Regions from separate parts of the Oxobacter pfennigii genome, predicted to be linked through region 3. Evidence: riboswitches for the same ligand, from Rfam matches in the RefSeq annotation. Region 3 holds a riboswitch; each other region holds the start of a gene.
What was found. Region 3 has a riboswitch for cobalamin ahead of OXPF_RS13740 (homing endonuclease associated repeat-containing protein). Riboswitches for the same ligand answer to the same signal wherever they lie in the genome.
Positions count from the first base shown of each region.

Region 1: another riboswitch for cobalamin. It lies ahead of OXPF_RS03145 (cobyric acid synthase); the one in region 3 lies ahead of OXPF_RS13740 (homing endonuclease associated repeat-containing protein).
Region 2: another riboswitch for cobalamin. It lies ahead of OXPF_RS20895 (ABC transporter substrate-binding protein); the one in region 3 lies ahead of OXPF_RS13740 (homing endonuclease associated repeat-containing protein).
Region 4: another riboswitch for cobalamin. It lies ahead of OXPF_RS10100 (M14 family metallopeptidase); the one in region 3 lies ahead of OXPF_RS13740 (homing endonuclease associated repeat-containing protein).

Region 1 is NZ_LKET01000021.1:5,953-10,826, forward strand. It holds gene OXPF_RS03130 (ASKHA domain-containing protein) at 1-598, shown strand, start outside; gene OXPF_RS03135 (response regulator) at 1,495-1,917, shown strand; gene OXPF_RS03140 (hypothetical protein) at 1,995-2,258, opposite strand; cobalamin riboswitch at 2,435-2,603, shown strand; gene OXPF_RS03145 (cobyric acid synthase) at 2,754-4,214, shown strand; gene cbiB (adenosylcobinamide-phosphate synthase CbiB) at 4,211-4,874, shown strand, end outside.
Region 2 is NZ_LKET01000068.1:305,938-310,811, forward strand. It holds gene OXPF_RS20880 (SpoIIE family protein phosphatase) at 205-1,323, shown strand; gene OXPF_RS20885 (ferritin family protein) at 1,375-1,584, shown strand; gene OXPF_RS20890 (double-cubane-cluster-containing anaerobic reductase) at 1,720-2,874, shown strand; cobalamin riboswitch at 2,934-3,130, shown strand; gene OXPF_RS20895 (ABC transporter substrate-binding protein) at 3,255-4,220, shown strand; gene OXPF_RS20900 (FecCD family ABC transporter permease) at 4,207-4,874, shown strand, end outside.
Region 3 is NZ_LKET01000039.1:81,016-85,889, forward strand. It holds gene OXPF_RS13735 (immunoglobulin-like domain-containing protein) at 1-2,063, shown strand, start outside; cobalamin riboswitch at 2,225-2,409, shown strand; cobalamin riboswitch at 2,734-2,924, shown strand; gene OXPF_RS13740 (homing endonuclease associated repeat-containing protein) at 3,080-3,451, shown strand; gene OXPF_RS13745 (nitrogenase component 1) at 3,444-4,874, shown strand, end outside.
Region 4 is NZ_LKET01000031.1:47,812-52,685, reverse strand. It holds gene OXPF_RS10115 (ABC transporter ATP-binding protein) at 1-237, shown strand, start outside; gene OXPF_RS10110 (flavodoxin family protein) at 289-804, shown strand; gene OXPF_RS10105 (coproporphyrinogen-III oxidase family protein) at 832-2,148, shown strand; cobalamin riboswitch at 2,241-2,439, shown strand; gene OXPF_RS10100 (M14 family metallopeptidase) at 2,574-3,536, shown strand; gene OXPF_RS10095 (class I SAM-dependent methyltransferase) at 3,622-4,311, shown strand; gene OXPF_RS10090 (ABC transporter permease) at 4,359-4,874, shown strand, end outside.

The DNA of each region.
Region 1 (4,874 bases), on a different contig from region 3:
AGCAGTATCAAAGATAGACCTGTCCCAGGACAAAATATATTCAACAATAGGGGATGCGAAGCCCATAGGTATTTGCGGTTCGGGAGTTCTTGATGCCGTATCTGAATTTGTGAAGTATGAGATAATAAATAAGACGGGCAGAATGTATAAGCCGGAAGAATTGGACCTTCCGGATTCATTAAAGAACAGGATAACCACAACCGACAGCGGAAAGCAATTTACCATAGAAGGTGATGTTGTATTTACCCAGAAAGATGTAAGAGAGGTACAGCTTGCCAAGGCTGCCGTAAGTGCGGGAATGAAGATTCTCGTTAAAGAAGCAGGCATCGAATTTAAAGATGTAGAAACCATTTATGTTGCCGGAGGCTTCGGCAATTTCATGAATATAGAAAGCGCATTAAACATCGGACTTTTACCGAAGGAGCTTGCAGGCAAGGTTAAATCCATCGGCAATTCCGCAGGTACCGGCTCGAAGATGTGCCTTCTTTCCGAATCAGCGATCGGTGAATTAGAAAAAATATCAAACTCCACTAAATACGTTGAATTATCGGGAAGGCCAGACTTCGAGGGACTGTTTGTTGATTCAATGGTATTCTAACAGATGGTTTTATAAGTGTTACCTTTATCTAACCGTTATAATGTAACGGTCAGGTTTTACGACCTCAAGGTTACAAACATAATTCGTATCCTTAAGGCAGCAGGGTAGAGTAAGCATCTGACCGAGATATTATCTCGGTTAGATGAATCTAACAGCCATAATCTTTCGGTCAGGTCTCTTTATTGGTGCCAACAAGGTTTGTCGGCTATATAAGTAAACCTATTCGACTTGACCGCCATATTATGGTTGTCTGCATTTCGGATAAACATCAAATCGTATAATGGGGTTTTGCACTTACCAATTAGCACAAGGTAACTTTTTAATTCATTTTCTCTGTTGCTGACCAAAACGAAACATTGTTTCATTTAGCTTTTCATTATTATTTATCACCCGAATAAGTAGAATCTATTGAAGGTAAAGGAATAACAATTATTAATGAAGTACTATTTAATTCTGAATGTTTAACTCCGCACTTAGATTTTAATGATAGGGCTGATTCATGGGATGGTTTTATCTTTGTATATATAAATGAAACAAATAAAAAAGAAAGTCTATTAGGTCGTATTCCTATACAAGTTAAAGCACATGAGGTAAAAAACTTTAGTGGAAAAACTAAATCAAAGGCCTTTGATATATCGGATTTAATAAATTACAAAAATGATGGCGGAGTTATAATTTTCAGCGTAGAATGTTGTGGGAAAAGCAGGAAGATTTATTTAAATAAACTCTAGTTCCACCCATTATAACATAACTTTTTCTATATTTATTGTAAAAATTCCATATGTTTCATTAATTTAGAAGGAATTGGAATATATGTGAAGAATAATACATGGTAAATATTAGTAATAATTGATGCTATATGACGGACTTACTGTTTTTAAAAGGAAAAAGACCGTATGATAAAACAATGTATTAAGAAGGTGGACGATATGGCTCATGTAATGATAATTGAAGATGAACCAGCGATAGTAATGGTAATAAGTGAAATGCTTTCAGATGAAGGGTATGAGGTTACCGCAGCATATGACGGCCTTTCAGGCCTGAGAAAACTAAGGGAATGCAAAAAGCCCGACATTGTGCTCTTAGACCTTAATATGCCGGGAATCAACGGCCGGGAGACGGTAGAGAGAATGCGCTCAGATGCTATGCTTCGGGATATACCTGTCGTGTTGGTTACGGGAACGGTTTATAACAGCGTTGATTTTCCGCCGGAGGGGACTTATCAGGATATATTGGAGAAACCCTTTGATTTATTGGAAATGCTCAAAAAAATAAAATCCATATCTGAAGGCAGATGCGGATTTAAGAAAATATCTTAAAAGTTTAAAGTAAAAAGAGGGACTGTTAAAAGGACAATCCCTTTTAGTGTTTATTTACAATTTTATAGACGGTGTGATTAATCGTCGTACATATCGTAAGGGTTGTATCTGTAGCATCTTCTCCAAGGGGGATAGGTGTATCCGTAGGGAGAAAAACCGCCGTATCCGGGGTAATTACTGTATCCGCCGAAAACCTGGCCACCGCAAGCCAAAATAATTATTACAAGGATTAATATTGTAAACAATGCAGTGCTTGTCGGGGTCCCGAAGATGCCATTCTTATTATTAACAGCGTTTTTATTTGTACCAAAATCGGAAATATAAACTGTACTTGTACTCATGGCCATCCCTCTATTCTGCAAATATATACTATTCTAGTAACATGTTATGTGAAAAAAATAAGTATGTTACAGCATATTCTTTAATGATTTTGTCATATTTATTTGCAAAAGTATAAACTTTCTAATTTATTTGTGTTGCAGGTAAAAAGTGCTTAATATATAATAGAAATAGCAAATTAAATAAAAAAATCTTAGGTGCTTTTTAGCATAAAAGGGAAAGCGGTGAAAATCCGCTGTAGCCCCCGCTACTGTATACGGCGACAAATCCTAGACCACCGGACAACCGGGAAGGTAGGAGGAGGACGACCCGCCAGCCAGGAGACCTACCTGAGATATGCTAATCCTTCGGAGGGAAGGGAAGTGGTAGTATATTGGACAATCCAATTTTTGCCTATCAGACAAATAATATGGATTTTTGTAGTACATGTACCCGCTGCCTTTTGATGGAGCGGGTTTTTTAATTATAGAAAATTTTAATAAAACGGAGATGATAATATGCCTGGAATAATGGTACAGGGGACAGCGTCCTCGGCAGGCAAAAGCCTCATGACTGCGGCTTTATGCAGAATATTTGCAAATGAAGGATTAAAGGTATATCCTTTTAAATCACAAAATATGTCCTTAAATTCATACGTAACAATGGAAGGCCTTGAAATGGGACGAGCCCAGGTACTCCAGGCAACAGCATCAAAGATAGATCCTTCGGTGCTGATGAATCCCATTTTATTAAAGCCTACCACCGACAGAAAAAGCCAGGTCATAATAAAGGGAAGGCCTTATATGAATATGGATGCGGTGGAGTATTTTGAATTTAAACCCCGCCTTAGGGATATGATAAAGGAAATATATGAAGAAATTGAAAGCAATAACGATTTGGTGGTTATAGAAGGCGCAGGCAGTCCGGCGGAGATTAACCTTAAGGATAACGATATCGTAAATATGGGGATGGCGGAAATTGCCGATGCTCCGGTGCTTTTGGTAGCCGATATAGACAAGGGCGGAGTGTTTGCCTGTATATACGGTACCGTAATGCTCTTAGATGAGAATGAAAGAAAAAGAATAAAAGGGATCATTATTAATAAATTCAGAGGAGACAAGACCATTCTTCAAACGGGTATAGATATGATAGAGGATTTGGTTAAAATACCTGTGGTGGGAATTGTACCCTACATGCGTGTCAAGCTTGACGAGGAAGACGGAGCCATCGAATTTGAAGCTTCAACCAGCGGCAGCATAAAAATAGCAGTTATACGCTTACCCAGAATATCCAATTTTACGGATTTTGATCCATTTAAATTCGATGAGGATGTATCCGTAAATTTCATAACCTCTCCAGATGAAATTGGGGATGCGGACATGGTTATAATCCCCGGAAGCAAAAATACCATAGAAGATATAAGATGGCTAAAAAGCGTCGGGTTTGATAAAGCCTTTTTAAACTACAAAGGCATAATCTTTGGAGTGTGCGGCGGATATCAGATGATGGGAAAAGAAATAATAGATGTTGAAGGCTGGGAAGTAACAAAGGGAGAAGTGGAAGAAGGCCTTAAAATGTTTGACACTGTAACTGAATTCAAGGGCAGTAAAATAACTTCAAACGTTGAAGGAGAGGCTATGGGACATAAGGTATACGGCTATGAAATACATTCCGGCAGGACTTACGGCAATATGAATCCCTTTGTGCATATAAACCTTAAGGAAAGAAAGGCCGAGAGTTATATGGACGGCGATATGAGGGACGGAAGGTATTACGGCACTTATGTCCACGGCATATTTGACTCTCATGAATTCAGAAGCAGCCTTTTAAATACTATAAGAAAGAAAAAGAACTTAGCCGAAAAGGATAGTATTGACCTTAAGGAAAAAAGGGAAGAAGAACTGGAAAAGCTGGCTCAAATAGTTGAAGAGAATTTGGATATGGAATATATACGCAGTCTGGCAGGAATCAAAAAATGATTGAATTAAGTATAGCAGCTTTAATAGATGTAGCCATAGGGGATCCATACAGCTTTCCCCATCCCATAAAGCTTATGGGGAATATAATAGCCTTTGAAGAAAAAGCAGCCAGAAAAGTGGCAAAGACTCCGCAGGCCCTAAAGGTTGCCGGCTTTATAATCGTTGTTTTAAATATATTGATGGCATATTTTATACCTTATTTTATATTAAATGCCATAAAAGGCTATAAAATAATTTATTTTATTGTAAACACTTACTTTTTATATACCTGCATAGCTGCCGGATGTCTTCACCGGGAGGCTATGAAAATATACAGGGCTCTTTTAAACAATGTGGAGGATGCAAGGCATAAGCTTTCCTACATAGTGGGAAGGGATACAAAAAACCTTGATGAACACGAAATTGTAAGAGCCACAGTGGAGACAGTGGCAGAAAATGCTTCAGACGGGGTAATTGCCCCCATACTCTTCGCTGCAATAGGCGGAGCACCCCTGGCATTTGCATATAAAATGACCAACACCATGGATTCAATGCTGGGGTATCTCAATGAGACATACAGGCACATAGGATTTTTTCCTGCTAAAACCGATGATGTTTTTAACTTCATACCTGCAAGGCTTACAGGAGTCTTAATGTGCCTTTCCTCCTTTTTTAGGTTCA
Region 2 (4,874 bases), on a different contig from region 3:
TATTACTCTGCCTCCTATATTATATGAATCATTCCATAAATTGTCAAGCTGTAACTTCATTTAAGTTAAGGAAGTACAAGATTTTGTTGAAATCCTGCTGCATGAAATTTACGTATAAATTACATTATAATACGTATAAAAATGTAGCTAAAAGGTGAAAAATGTAGTAAAATTGGGGGTAAATACTTTGGAGTTGAACTTTTAATGATGAAAATATATGAAACAATAGCCGATATGATCGATGATCATATTTTAGTATGTGACAGCAATGGCCAGATTGTTTTTTCCAATAAGCCCGTACAGTCATATTTAGGCTATGATGCTTTAGAACTGGAACAAAAAAAATTTTTAGATTACATAGCAGACATTCACATCAATAAAGCACAATCCGCCATCAGCAGCGTTTCAGATATACCTTCTTCCTGGGATGAATTTCTATTAAAGGGCAAACACGGTGTATTTAAACTTCATTTTAAGTTTGTAAAGAAAGATAATCTTATATATATTTATGGAAATGAAAAATATATTGAGTTTGAGAGAATTAAGAAGAAGCTGGATGTTGAAATAACAAATGCAATTAAGATACACAAGCGCTCCCTGCCTATGAGCCTTCCGGATAATGAAAACATATCTTTTGCCTCTTTGTACATTCCTGCTGAAGATTTGGGCGGAGATATATTCGATGCTTTTAAAGTTGACAATGGTTTGCTCAATGATTTCTTTGAGCAATATGTATGCTTTATTGCTGATGTCTCGGGACATGGATTGGATAGTGCCATGCTGGCGATTTTTATAAAGGATACTATAGGAAGTTTTTTCAGGTTAAAACATACACCCGGTCAATTATTATCGCCTAAAGAAATCATGGATTTCTTTATTGAACACTATTTAAAGGAAGGTTATCCCGAGGAATATCTGGTATGCTTGCTTATGGCAGTTATTGATTTGAAGACAAATGAACTTACTTACTGCAATGCCGGCCTTCATATCAGTCCTTTATTAATAAAGGATAAAGAAAATATAACAGAGCTTGGCAATGCGAATCTTCCCATATCAACAGCCATAGGTGCCCAATTGTTAAAATATGAGGATTCTACAGCACACTTTTCTCCTGGGATGACCCTGCTCATTATGTCTGACGGACTGCCAGAACAAATGTCTCACAATGAATTTTATGAAGGCAGGCTTAAGAAACTGGTTGCCGAAATTCATCAACTGAATCCTGCTCAAATGGTTAATAAAATTCATGAGGATTTCATTGACTTTTTAAGTTATGAGAAAACCAGGGACGATATAACTTTGGTTGCAGTAAAACTGCTATAAGCGTGAACATGCTGACAAGTTTTAAGTTTATATTATGAAGGGATAGATTATATGCAAAAAATACTGACTGGCATTTTGGAAGCTATCGAAGATGAAATTAAAGCCCAGCAGCATTATCAAAAGCTGGCTGACCACGCAGAGGATCCAATGGTAAAGAAATTTTTTGAACAGATGAGAACAGACGAAGAAGAGCATGAGAGAATACTTCGCACCCGTTATGAAGGTTTTGCAAAAATGCTGAAAGCAAACAAAGAAAAATAAACCACCCTAAAATCTTAATCATTTAGAGAATTGCTTTTTTAAATTAATTATGGCTGTTATATTGGTTTTTTCAATTAGTAATAAGGCTGTCATTCATATATAATTACTTTTAAAATGAAAGCTTGGAGTGATTTGATGATTAATTTGCCTGAAGCATTTGATACATTCAGTGAAGCAAGAAAAGCAGGATTTATTGAAATCATGAAATTAAAGGAAGAAGGCAGGAAAGTTGTCGGAACTTACTGTACTTTTACCCCCTGGGAAATCATAATGGCAGCAGGCGCTATACCCATATCCCTTTGCGGTACAAGCAATGAACCCATAGCTGCGGCTGAAGAAGTACTTCCAAGAAACTTATGCCCTCTTATAAAATCCAGTTATGGACATGCAATTACCGATACCTGCCCTTATTTTTATTTTTCAGACATGCTAGTCGGTGAAACCACCTGTGACGGAAAAAAGAAAATGTACGAATACCTCGGTGAGATAAAACCAATGCATATAATGCAATTGCCCCAGTCCGGCAGCAACGGTAAATCTCTTGCGCTTTGGAGAGATGAAATAATCTCCCTTAAAGAACGAGTGGAAAAAGAGTTCAATGTTGAAATAACCTATGAAAAGCTCAAAAAGGCAATAAAGGACAGAAACGAACAAAGAAAAGCTTTAAAGGAGTTTTACGAGCTGGCTTTGTTTTGCCCTCCCCCTATTTCAGGCTACGAAATGTTTCAGGTACTTAACGGTGCAAATTTTAAAACCAGCAAAGAAGAACAGGTTGACTCCGTTGCTGCCCTGACAAAGCAAATAAAAGAGCTTTATGATAAAGGCGCAAGGAGAAATCTTCAAGACAGCCCCAGGATACTAATTACCGGCTGCCCCATAGGCGGTGTCAGTGAAAAAATAGTAAAGGCTGTTGAGGACAACGGCGGTGTGATAGTTTGTTTTGAAAACTGCAGCGGTGTTAAAGCTATAGATACACTTGTTGATGAAGATAAAGACCCTTTTGAAGCGCTGGCTGAAAAATATATAAGTATAGCCTGTTCCTGTATGTCGCCAAATAACAACAGGATTGAATTATTATCAGAGCTTATAGATAAATACAGGGTTCAGGGAGTAATAGACGTCATTCTTCAAGCATGTCATACCTATAATATTGAAACCTACAGCGTTAAAAGACTTGTGAATGAAAAGAAGAATTTGCCTTATATAAGCATTGAAACCGATTATTCGCAAAATGATACAGGTCAGCTTAAAACAAGGCTGGCTGCCTTTGTTGAAATGCTTGACGCCTGATGCACAAAACACTCATTCCCCTTGACAAAGCTGTCCTGGCGGGTTAAAATTATACAGCAACTAGAATAATCCGTCTGTATGCGTAAAATGCGCCGGAGCGTTATACTACCGCTCTGTGGGGACGCCGATGTAATTTCGGGGCTATCCCAGTAACCGTGAAGCTGATGAAAGGGTATTAAGTCACTGCCGCAGGGTGGGAAGGCACCCCAGTAAGATGAAGCCAAGCCGGGAGACCTGTATAGACATTATGCTTACCTCTGGGGTTGGGATGGTCGGCTGTATAGGCATTGTGCCAGTCTGAAAATGTTTCTTGCCGCTCCTATCTGGATGGGAGCGGTTATTCTTTTATACAAATATATACAAGAAAGGGGCTTTTCATTATGAAACGCCAGATATTGTCAATTGCTTTATCTGCAGCTCTTGCCATATCCATGTTAGCAGGCTGTGCAACCAATTCTGAAAACACTCCGTCGCCGACACCCACAGGTACAGTTGAACCTACAGCCAAAACTGTGTATCCGCTCACTGTAACGGACATGACCGGGCGTGAAGTGACAATAAAAGAACCCGTTACAAGGATAGTTGCAATCACTGCTGCCAATGCCGAGATTGTCTATGCTCTTGGCTTAGGTGATACTATGGTAGGCCGTGGCGAATACTGTGACTACCCGGCGGAAGTACTTGAAGTTGCGTCTGTCGGCTCGGGCAATGATACCAACATTGAACAGATTATTTCCCTCAAACCTCAAGTAGTTTTTATGGGGACCATGGCTCAAACAAATGAGCAAATAAACCAACTCACTCAAGCCGGCATTGCCGTAGTGGCTTCCGATGCAATTGATATTGCTGGTACATACAAGAGTATCGCACTTATGGGCAAGATACTCAATAGAAATGAAGAAGCGGCTAAAATAATTGAAAATATGAAAACAAAGATTGATGACATTGGTGCAAAAGCCTCTGCCAAAGCATCCGGCAAGAGCATTTACTTTGAGGTTTCGCCTCTGGAATTTGGCTTGTGGACTGCTGGAAGCAATACATTTATGGATGAGGCTGCTAATATATTAGGCTTAAAAAATACCTTCGGAGACATCAGCGATTGGGCAGAAATCTCTGAAGAGCAAGTACTGGAACGCAATCCCGACTACATTATGACAGTAACTATGTATTTTGGTGAGGGTCTTGAACCTGTCGAAAGTATCAAATCCCGTCCCGGCTGGAATAACGTAAAGGCTGTCGCAAATAACGGAATTATAAATATGCCGAATAACGAGCTGACACGTCCCGGCCCCCGCCTTGCCGACGGAGTAGAGATGCTCTACAACTTTGTCTATGGCGGCCAATAAATCCAAGCCAGAAGGTTTCCGGCTTACTGAGTACCTGATCTTCGGGGCGGTAACTCTCGTTGTGGCAATACTGTGCGTTGCGCTGGGCAGCGTGAATGTGCCTCTGTCGGAGTTTATGAAAAGCGTAATAATAATGACCATACGCTTGCCGCGAGTGCTGTGTGTGGCGCTGGCAGGAGCGTCACTGTCGGTTGGCGGTGCGGCAATGCAGGGCTTGCTTAAAAACCCCCTGGCAGACGGGACTACCCTTGGGGTCAGCGGAGGTGCCTCCTTAGGCGCCGTCCTTGCCATTGCGTTAGGTCTGTCAATCCCCGGCTTTCCTTTTGCCGGAACGGTCTTAACGGCTATGCTATTTGCTTTTATATCCATTATAACGGTGCTTGCGCTGGCCTATAAGCTGGATTTTTCTCTGTCAACCAATACCATAATCCTTTTAGGCGTGATATTCAATATGTTTGTATCCAGCATAACTTCGCTGTTAGTTACCTTTGCAGGCGAAAAGGTAAAGACCATAGTATTTTGGACTATGGGGAGCTTTGCGGGATGCACTTACGGAAACGCCGCAATGCTTTTAGGTGCCCTGGTTCTGTTCGGCGGATTACTGATGCTCCAGACCCGAGAACTCAATGCTTTTGCCGTTGGAGAGGACAATGC
Region 3 (4,874 bases):
TAATGGACACATTGTACAACCTGGAAATAAAGGACAGGGAAACTTTCAACCCCCAGCTTGCAATAGCATTTGGGGACGTATATTACAGTGACAGTGTATGGCGCCGTGTGGGCATAACAAAAGACCAGTTTGACGATGTGATAGAAAATGCCGAAGAAATACTTAACGGAAATACCGAAGAGTATACGGAAGCAAGCCTGCAGGCTCTCCAGGCTGCCCTTACCGCAGCACAAGCAATACGCAGCAATGAAACCAAGATGTCAAAGCGCGCCTTCGGCAAGGAATACTTCGACCTTAAAGACGCGGCAAAAGGACTTGTTAAAGCAGGCAGCGCCTCCATAGCGGTAATAGGCGATGCCGACAGAGGTATCATACTTGAAAGGACAGGCCTTGAAGATATAACAGGAAAAACCATAGATGAAATTTTCGGAGCCGCCCTGGATGAAGCACATATAGGCTATACCATGGATAACGGAGTAATATCGGTGATTTCAGGCTTGACAGCAGGAGAGGACTCCGCTTGGTACTGCTATGTAAACGGGGAAAAGGTGATAGCTCCCCTGTCAGCAGCCCAGCTAAATGACGGAGATGAGCTGGTATTCAAATACTGCTCTAATAAAGCAGCCATAGAAGAAGGAGCTACACTGGACGAACACATAGTAACCGAAGAAGCGGTGGCCCTTACAATTGGTGAAAACCTGTCGGAAGTAACCGAAGACCTTACCCTCCCATTGCGGGGAGCTTTTGGCTCGATCATCACCTGGAAAAGCAGCAACACTCAGATAGTTTCCGATGAGGGAAAAGTCACCCGCTATGCTACGGATGAGGAAATAAAGCTTACTGCAAAAATATCCTACGGGGATGCGGAAATGGAAAAGACCTTTGACATAACGGTAAAGTTTATTGAGGGAGGAGCCGGAAATATAACCGTGACATTCAAGCTCATAGGAGACAGCATCCACGGTTCACCGTACACCCATACAAAATATGAAACATGGATAGATGCAACCGAAGTTACGGTGCTGTCGGGAGCAAAAGTATCCGATGTATTTTATAAGGTTCTTGCCGATAACGGGATGGCATATGCCATTGGAAACTCAGAAAACTATATAAGCGGTATCAGGGCTCCGGAAGCCTTTGGAGGCTACTGGCTGGAAGAATTTGATAACGGATCCAAATCCGGCTGGATGTATATGGTCAACGGAGTTCACCCGGGGGTAGGCTTGACAGAAAAAACAATATATGACGGGGATGTGATACTGTGGCATTATACGGACGAGTTCAGGCTTGAAGAAGGCTCGGATACAACATTTACAAAGCGCAAGCTGGGAGAACCTGCTGAGATACCCAGCCTTGACAAGCTAGTAATTTTTGAAGACAATACGGCAATAGTTTTCTATGAAGATTTAATTCCAAGCGATACAACAGTGACATTAAACGATGTAAGCAATACAATCAGTTATCCCGAGTATGCTCCGGGAGATGGAATGGAAGCTGCCGGACCCATAGTCCAGCTGACCATAGACGGTATGGATTTGAGCAATAAAGCGTTATTAAGGCTGGATGTAAGCAGCGGAGTATCAGATATATCGGAAGTATCGGTATACCGCTTTGACCCGGCAAAAGGCGAATGGATAAGGATAGCTTCAGATTATCCAGAAGCCATGGGGAAAATGTTAGCACCCATAAGCGGAAGCGGAGTCTATGGAGTATTCAAATCCCAAGATACAGAACCGTCAGACTTTATAGTGGAAAGGATAGGTGAAGGAAGCTTCAAAAACGGAGAAGATGCCAATGTTACCGTGAGTATGACAAACAACGGTAATTCATCCCAGCAGGCTACCTTGATCATCTGCCTATATGACATTGAAAATGGTAAAAATGAGATGATAAATTACGCCTATGCATCGAAACAAGTGGCAGCAAAAGAAGTCGTAAGACTTACGGGAGGCTTCACCATACCGGATACCGGGACACACAAAGTAAAGGTATTCGTATGGGATACCTTTGAAGGTATGGAACAGCTGGCGGAGCCTATATTAATAGAGGTAGCGGACAATTAAAGGACATACATTAATTTAAAAATTTCTACTTATTTGAATATCCTCTTATATTCTGTATAGTGCAGGCTTAATGCCTGCACTATACAGTTTTATCGGAAATATGTATTATATGGTATTGCACAAAGCGTCACTTTTGTGTTATATTTAGATAAATAATAAAATTAAATATTTCATTACCGGGTGCCCGTTTAAAAACGGGTTAAAAGGGAAAGTGGTGAAAGACCACTGCAGCCCACCGTTACTGTGATGCTGACGAAACCTTGAAAAATCACTGGAATATATTCCGGGAAGATTGGGGAGTAGATTGAAGCTGAGCCAGGAAACCTGCCCGATAATTGTTGAGTCTTTCGGAGGGAAAGATAATGCAGTTCGGATGAACAGAATAATTATATCATTTGTTTATCTTTAATGTATGAAATGTATTGTTGGTAATACACCTCTGAAAAGCCGGAGGTGTTTTTTATTTTGACTGAGAAATAGCTCCGGATATCTTCCTGAATGCAGGAACTAAAGAACCATATGCTGTAAACTTCATCAATTGAGTTAACAGGCAACCTCCTTTATTTGTCCTGTGCAGATTTCAACCGTCTGCACAGGACAGCCTCATTTACATGATTATTTTATATTGTGCTAAACATCATTCTTATGATATATTTTAGATAAGCAAAAATAGAATATTCCATTACCGGGTACCCGTTTTATAGAAATGGGTTAAAAGGGAAAGTGGTGAAAGACCACTGCAGCCCACCGTTACTGTGATGCTGACGAAACCTTGAAAAAAATCACTGGGAGTATATTCCGGGAAGATTAGGGAGTAGAATGAAGCTCAGCCAGGAAACCTGCCCGATAATTGTTGAGTCTTTCGGAGGGAAAGATAATACAGGACAGGAAATAATGTTGATATAGTGTTATTTCATTTTTAATATTTAAAAGTTGTCTTTTTAGCGCCTCTGAATAAACAGGGGTGCTTTTTAATTTCATGAAAGGGGGGAATTCAGATGTAAGGTGTCGTACGGATGTATAAAAAGAAGATTTCTTTTTTTATATCGGGAGGTGGAACAAAGGGTTTGGATAGTGTAAAATATTTAAAAGAAAACTATGAAGAATGTATAACTCAATATCGTAGGGAAACCGACGAACAGCTTTATCAGCGGGTGCGCGATCTCGCCACAAAGTTGGGGCGTCTTCCGATAAAATCAGAGATTCCTGCCTTTGATTATTTAAAATACCGCCTGGGGAACTGGCCCAGAATCATGGAGAACGCGGGATTGAAGCCGGTAAGTGAGAAGCGCCGGCGCATGTTGGAGCAAAGAGTTCAAAAGAAAAAAGAAAAATGCTGCAGGAAGAATAAAAATACTTTAATTAAAGGAAGTGCATCGGATGACTGAGCTGGCCTTTTATGGAAAGGGTGGAATAGGAAAGTCTACCCTTTCGGCAAATATATCCGCCGCCCTTGCCAAAAAGAAGAATAAAATCCTTCAGGTGGGCTGCGACCCAAAGCACGATTCTACAAGGCTGCTGCTCCATGGGAACAGGATAAACACCGTTCTTGAATACATAAAAAGTACAAGCCCCGATAAATACAAGCTGGAGGATATTGTATTTGAAGGAGCCTATGGAATACATTGTGTCGAGGCAGGCGGACCGGAGCCGGGGGTAGGCTGTGCCGGAAGGGGAATTTTAACCACCTTCGAGCTTATTGATCGCCTTGGAATAAAAGGAAACAACTATGACGCAATTGTTTACGATGTTTTAGGCGATGTGGTCTGCGGTGGTTTTGCGGTGCCCATCCGCCGTGAATATGCGGACAAGGTATATATAATAACATCGGGAGAGTTCATGTCAATCTATGCTGCCAACAATATACTCCGGGGATTAAAGAACTACGATACGTATATAAACCGTGCCGGCGGAATAATTATAAATTCCCGCGGATTGGAAGAAGAAGAGGAACGCATAAAGCGTTTTTGCGATGCCGTAAATTTGCCGGTTTTGGAGACATTCCCCCGAAGTGATTTATTTTCCCAAAGTGAAAGGGAAGGCATGTGCCTTTTAGAAAAATTCCCTGATTCTGAAATAGCTGCTAAGTTTGAAAGTCTTGCGGATTATATTTTTAAACAGAATGTATTGTATGAAGCCTTGCCTCTTTCAGACGAAGAGCTGGAGGAAAAGGTGCTCTTAAAGAAGCAAACCTCCTTCTCTTTCAGCAGGACCATTAAGCCCGTTGAAATTACCGTTAAGAAGCCCATGCTCTATTCCAAGAATTTAATTCACCGGGAGCCCCTTCACGGCTGTGCCTTCAGCGGGGCCATGAGCATTTGCACCCAGCTTAAGGACTCCATATGCATCGCCCATGGGCCCAGCAGCTGCGCACATATTGCATATCAGAGCATAACCTCCCTTGCCCGCCGTTTTTTGCTTGAGAGGGGCATCGTACTGCCGCTTCAGGTATCGCCTCCTGTTATTTCGTCTGAAATGAACGAGGGTGTTATGATATTTGGTGGGATAGAAGAACTGCGCAAAAAAATAATTGTGGCCAGGGCTCAAAAGCCTAAGGCGATTTTTGTACTGACGACATGCCCTAGCGGCATCATAGGAGATAATATAGATTTTGTAAGAAATTTAGAAGAGGAAGACATGAAAATCATACCAGTCCTGACGGACGGGAATATACAGGGAGACTATTTACAGGGAATATTGATGGCTTATATGGAAATAGCAAAAAGCCTGATTGATAAAAATGTTGATGCAAAGGAAAATTCAGTGAATATAATAGCCGAAAAATCCATAGCAAATGCAACGGCCGAGAGC
Region 4 (4,874 bases), on a different contig from region 3:
AACAAGGAGCTTGATATCACTGTTGTCATGGTGCTTCACGACCTTAACCAGGCGGCACGCTACAGTGAAAGGCTGGCGGTTTTGAATAATGGACAGCTTGTTGCCCAGGGAAAAGCCGAGGATGTGCTTACCCGTGAACTGCTCAGAGATGTCTATCAGGTTGAAGCTGACGTAAAGCTGGATGAGAGAACAGGTAAGCCGGTATTTGTACCGATTGGATTGACTTATTCCTGCTGAGTATAAAAGCAGAGATTAATATAGAGAAAACCATATTTGGGAGGGAAATATATGAAAACAATGATTGTGTATTCCAGCAAAACAGGAAATACAAAAAAAGTTGCCGAAGCCATCCTGGAGGTAATGCCTGAAGGAACCTTCATCCACTCTGTTTCAGAGCAGCCGGCATTGGAAGATTGTGATCTGGTTATTTTGGGATGCTGGATTGATAAGGGAAATGCCGATGCAGCAATGAAGGAATATATACAGGGAGTTAAGGATAAGAAGGTTGCCCTGTTTGCGACTTTAGGAGCTTATCCTGATTCACCTCATGCCGGGAAAGTCATAGAGAGGCTTAAGCAGCTTGTGGATGCTTCCAATGAATATCTTGGAGATTTTATTTGCCAGGGGAAAATAGATCCGGCACTTACCGAACGGGTCAGGCAATATCCTCCCGATCATCCCCACTACATGACACCGGAGAGGATCAACAGGCACATGGAAGCGGCAAAACATCCCGATTCCAGGGATTTGGAAACTGCACAAAAGGTATTCATGGAAGTTCTTAGAAGGGCAGAGGGAATATAATTTTTAAGGAGAGCAGGGATGGGGACAATGATGAATAACATTCAGTCAGAAGTAAAAGGGAGGTATTCAAAACGTTTAAAAGGACATCACGATGCCTTGGCTCCCTTAAGAAGGCTTCGTAATGAAAAATCTTTCCTGAAGGAATACCTTTTGCAGATGGAACCGGATACGCGTCCTAAAGCCGTTTATATACATATACCCTTTTGCAGCAAGATATGCACTTTTTGCAACATGCGAAGATATTTGTGCGCTCCGGCTTACGATTATCACCAGTTAATAATCAATGAAATAAAAAGCTACGGCGTATTTCCATACATACAAAACAGCAGCTTTGATGCGGTATATTTCGGAGGCGGCACTCCTACCTCCCTTGAAACAGGCAATTTAAGGGATATTTTGCATGCTATCAAGGAATATCTGCCATTAAAACATGATGCGGAAATTACAGTTGAAACCAGTATCACCGAATTGACAGAGGATAAATCAGACATGTTTTTAAAAGAAGGAGTTAACCGTTTAAGCATAGGGGTGCAGACCTTCTGTGACAGGGGAAGAAAGTTGCTGGGAAGAAGAGGCAGCGGTGAGGATGCAGTTTCAAAAATCAGCAAGTTAAGGCATGAAGGCTTTGAAAATGTGAGTATGGACCTTATTTACAATTATCCCGGCCAGACAGAGCAGGAATTAGAGAAAGATTTAAAGCACATCTCTTCTTTGGATATTGCAGGATTATCATTTTATTCCCTAATGCTGCGTGAAGGGTCGGCGCTTGGCACGCAGTTTTCGGATGGGGAACGTGATTCCATAGATTCAGATAAAAAAGAATATGATTTTTTCATGAAAATATATGATTGGCTTACAAAAGAAGGCTTCGAGCTTTTGGAACTTACAAAAATGGTAAGGCCTAAAAGGGATGCGTATAAATATGTAACAACCCGTTACGGCGGAGGGGATACACTGGCTTTAGGCGCCGCCGCCGGCGGCAGGCTAGGGGATTTTATATGGATGAATCCCTTCGATATTTCAGAGTATGGTGCCGCCGTTGAATCCGGCAGGGCAGACACCCTTCAAGGAGCTTTAACAGTTTCTATGTATAATTATATCTACCGGCTTATAGGCAAAATACAGTTTGGTAATTTTGACGTTGAACCGGCAGGCTTTTGGGAACAAAGTAGTGATATAATTGAAGCTTTTGCGCAGCAATTAAAAATCGAAGGATTAATTGTTCCCGAAGGTTACAGCTTCAAGCTTACAAAGGAAGGCATATACTGGGGAAACAACATTGCCAATGAATTAGCGGAATTGCTGGTTTCCCAATGGCTTAAAGCCTCTACAAGGGAGAAATGAAGTAAGGAGTTTATGGAAACAGCACAAATTATTACAAATAAAGGTGAAAAATTCATTGTGTTTCATATGGTCATAATATAAAATGAAACTTAATTGAATATAAAAAAACAGGTGCCGGTTATGATTTTGATGGACAAAATTATAAACCGGTGAAAAGGGAAGTGGGTAGAAATCCCACGCGGTCCCGCCGCTGTGAAAGAAGAGTCCTTGCTAAATGCCACTGGGAAACCGGGAAGGCTGCAAGGGTGATGATGCTTAAGCCAGAAGACCTGCCTGTTTTATTCACCATTTTAACTCTACGAGCGATAGAGAGGTGCATTTATGCATATGTTATTTGCATGGGTTGTTATTACCTCTTGACTGTTTACGGTTGAGAGGTTTTTTAATTGTGGCAAAAAAATTTATTATATGGAGGAGAATGCAGAATGAAACCCATATTTTCCCTAGGCGGAATTACAGCAGAACGAGGGACTAAAGCACAGGGCTTTATCAAGGTTTTGGATACCGGAACAGTGATGCCGGTCACATTGATTAATGGAGAAAAACAAGGCAAGACCATGCTCATCACATCCGGAGTACATGGAAGCGAATATCCCGGAATCCTCACGGCTATACGGCTGGGAGCAGGGCTTGATCCCAAAGATATTTCCGGTCAAATAATCCTTGTTCACCCGGTCAATCTTCAGGCTTTTTCAAAGCGCTGTGCCGCTGTTGTGCCGGAGGATGGGAAAAACATAAACCGCATGTTTCCAGGTGATGAAAAGGGCAGCATCGCAGAAAAAATAGCTTACGTTATAACCAATGAGTTTTTTAAGGCTGCCGATTATTACATGGATTTTCACGGCGGTGATTTATATGAATCTCTGATACCTTATGCCTATTTTTCAGGCAGTTGCAATTCAAAAGTTGTACAGGCATCTAAAAAAATGAGCCAGGTTCTGGATTTGCCTTACATGGTAAATTGTATGGAAACCTCAGGCACTTTTGGCTGTGCCGCCATGCTTGGCATACCGGCTATCCTTGTGGAAAGAGGCTGCAATGGCCTTTGCCTTAAAGATGATGTCGAAAAATACATTCTTGATGCAAAACGGGTATTGAAAAGACTGGATATACTTGCCGATGACAGCCTTATATTCCCTGACAAAGCACCTCTGGAATTAACAAATGTTTGCTATACGGAAGCAAAGAGTACTGGATGCTGGCTGCCTGCCGTTACAGCCGGGCAAAAAATCAGGAAAGGCGACAAGCTTGGATACACAACGGATTTATTCGGCCAAATTATTGATACTTATTCAGCGGAATTTGACGGAGTGGTATTGTATCATTGTGCTTCTCTTTCGGCTCCAAAGGGGAGCGAACTTGTGGCATATGGAGAGCTTGACTGGTGATTAGCTAAAAATAATACCGGGATGAAATTGACAAAAGAGAGTATGAATCTATACATAAATATCAGTAGTATGAGGAGGAGATTTAATGTCTGATGAACAATTGTACGACGTATGGTGGAATGACGACACAGCCGGAGAACAGTCCATGGAGGATAATCATCAACCCCACTGGCATAAGGTGCTGGACATGATAAAGGAGAAAAATATTCTGGATTGTACTGTTCTGGATTTTGGTTGTAATCAAGGAGGTTTTTTAAGGTTTTTATATCAACAAAAACCTTTTTTAAAGGGGGTTGGCGTTGATTTAGCCAAAAAATCCATTGAGGTGGCCAACAAGAGGAAAAAGGATTTGCCCATTTCATATGAAGCAACCGCCAATGTGGACAAGTTTATCGATACCTTTAATCTGGCCTTCAGCATTTCCGTTATTTATCTATTACAGGACTTAAAAGAACATGCCTGGAAAATGAAGCAGGCATTAAAGCCCGGAGGCGTATATTATTGCACATATACCGATTACAGCAAAAACCCCAGCCTGCTCTATTACAAAAAGCAAATAGACAGGCAGGGAACAATTCCAATGCAGCTTCACTCTTTAAACGATATTGCCGGGGCGTTTTTTTATGAAGGATTTTCGGTAGAAATGCGGAGAATGCCTCCTAAAGGATATATTCATATAGATCCGGAGGATCCCTGGTTTAACTGTATTGCCGACAGGATGCAGTATGAGTACCAGGAAGCGTATATTTACCGCTTTACTGCGCCTGGGAAATAAAATTACTTGATGAATTTTAATGTTGTTTTAAAAGAGGGTGGTATATCATGATTCAATCTGCTGTAAAATCAGCGGTATTATTTTTGCTCACTTTCATAGGTATTACAATATTATCCTTTACCCTGTCCTATCTTTCCCCCAGCGACCCGGCAGAGATTATGCTTACTGAAAATGGCATTGCACCTTCTCTTGAGATGCTGGAAAAAACGAGGGAAGAGCTGGGCTTAAACCGTCCTGTTTATGTACAGTATATATCCTGGCTTGCCAATTTTTTTAAAGGAGATATGGGGAAATCTATAAAATCCAGCCGCCCCGTCAGTCAGGAGCTTTTTAAGGCATTGCCATATACCCTTATGCTGGCGCTTTCGTCTATGGCAGTTACAATTTTGGTGGCAGTCCCTTTAGGAATTGCCTGCGCAAGGTATCAAAACAGCTGGTTTGACAGGATTATCCAGTTGATTACCTATGTATTTTTGTCCTTTCCCATATTTTTTACTTCATTGATTCTCATGTATTTGCTTTCGCTGAAGCTAAGGCTATTGCCTGTTATCGCCGGAGGAAGC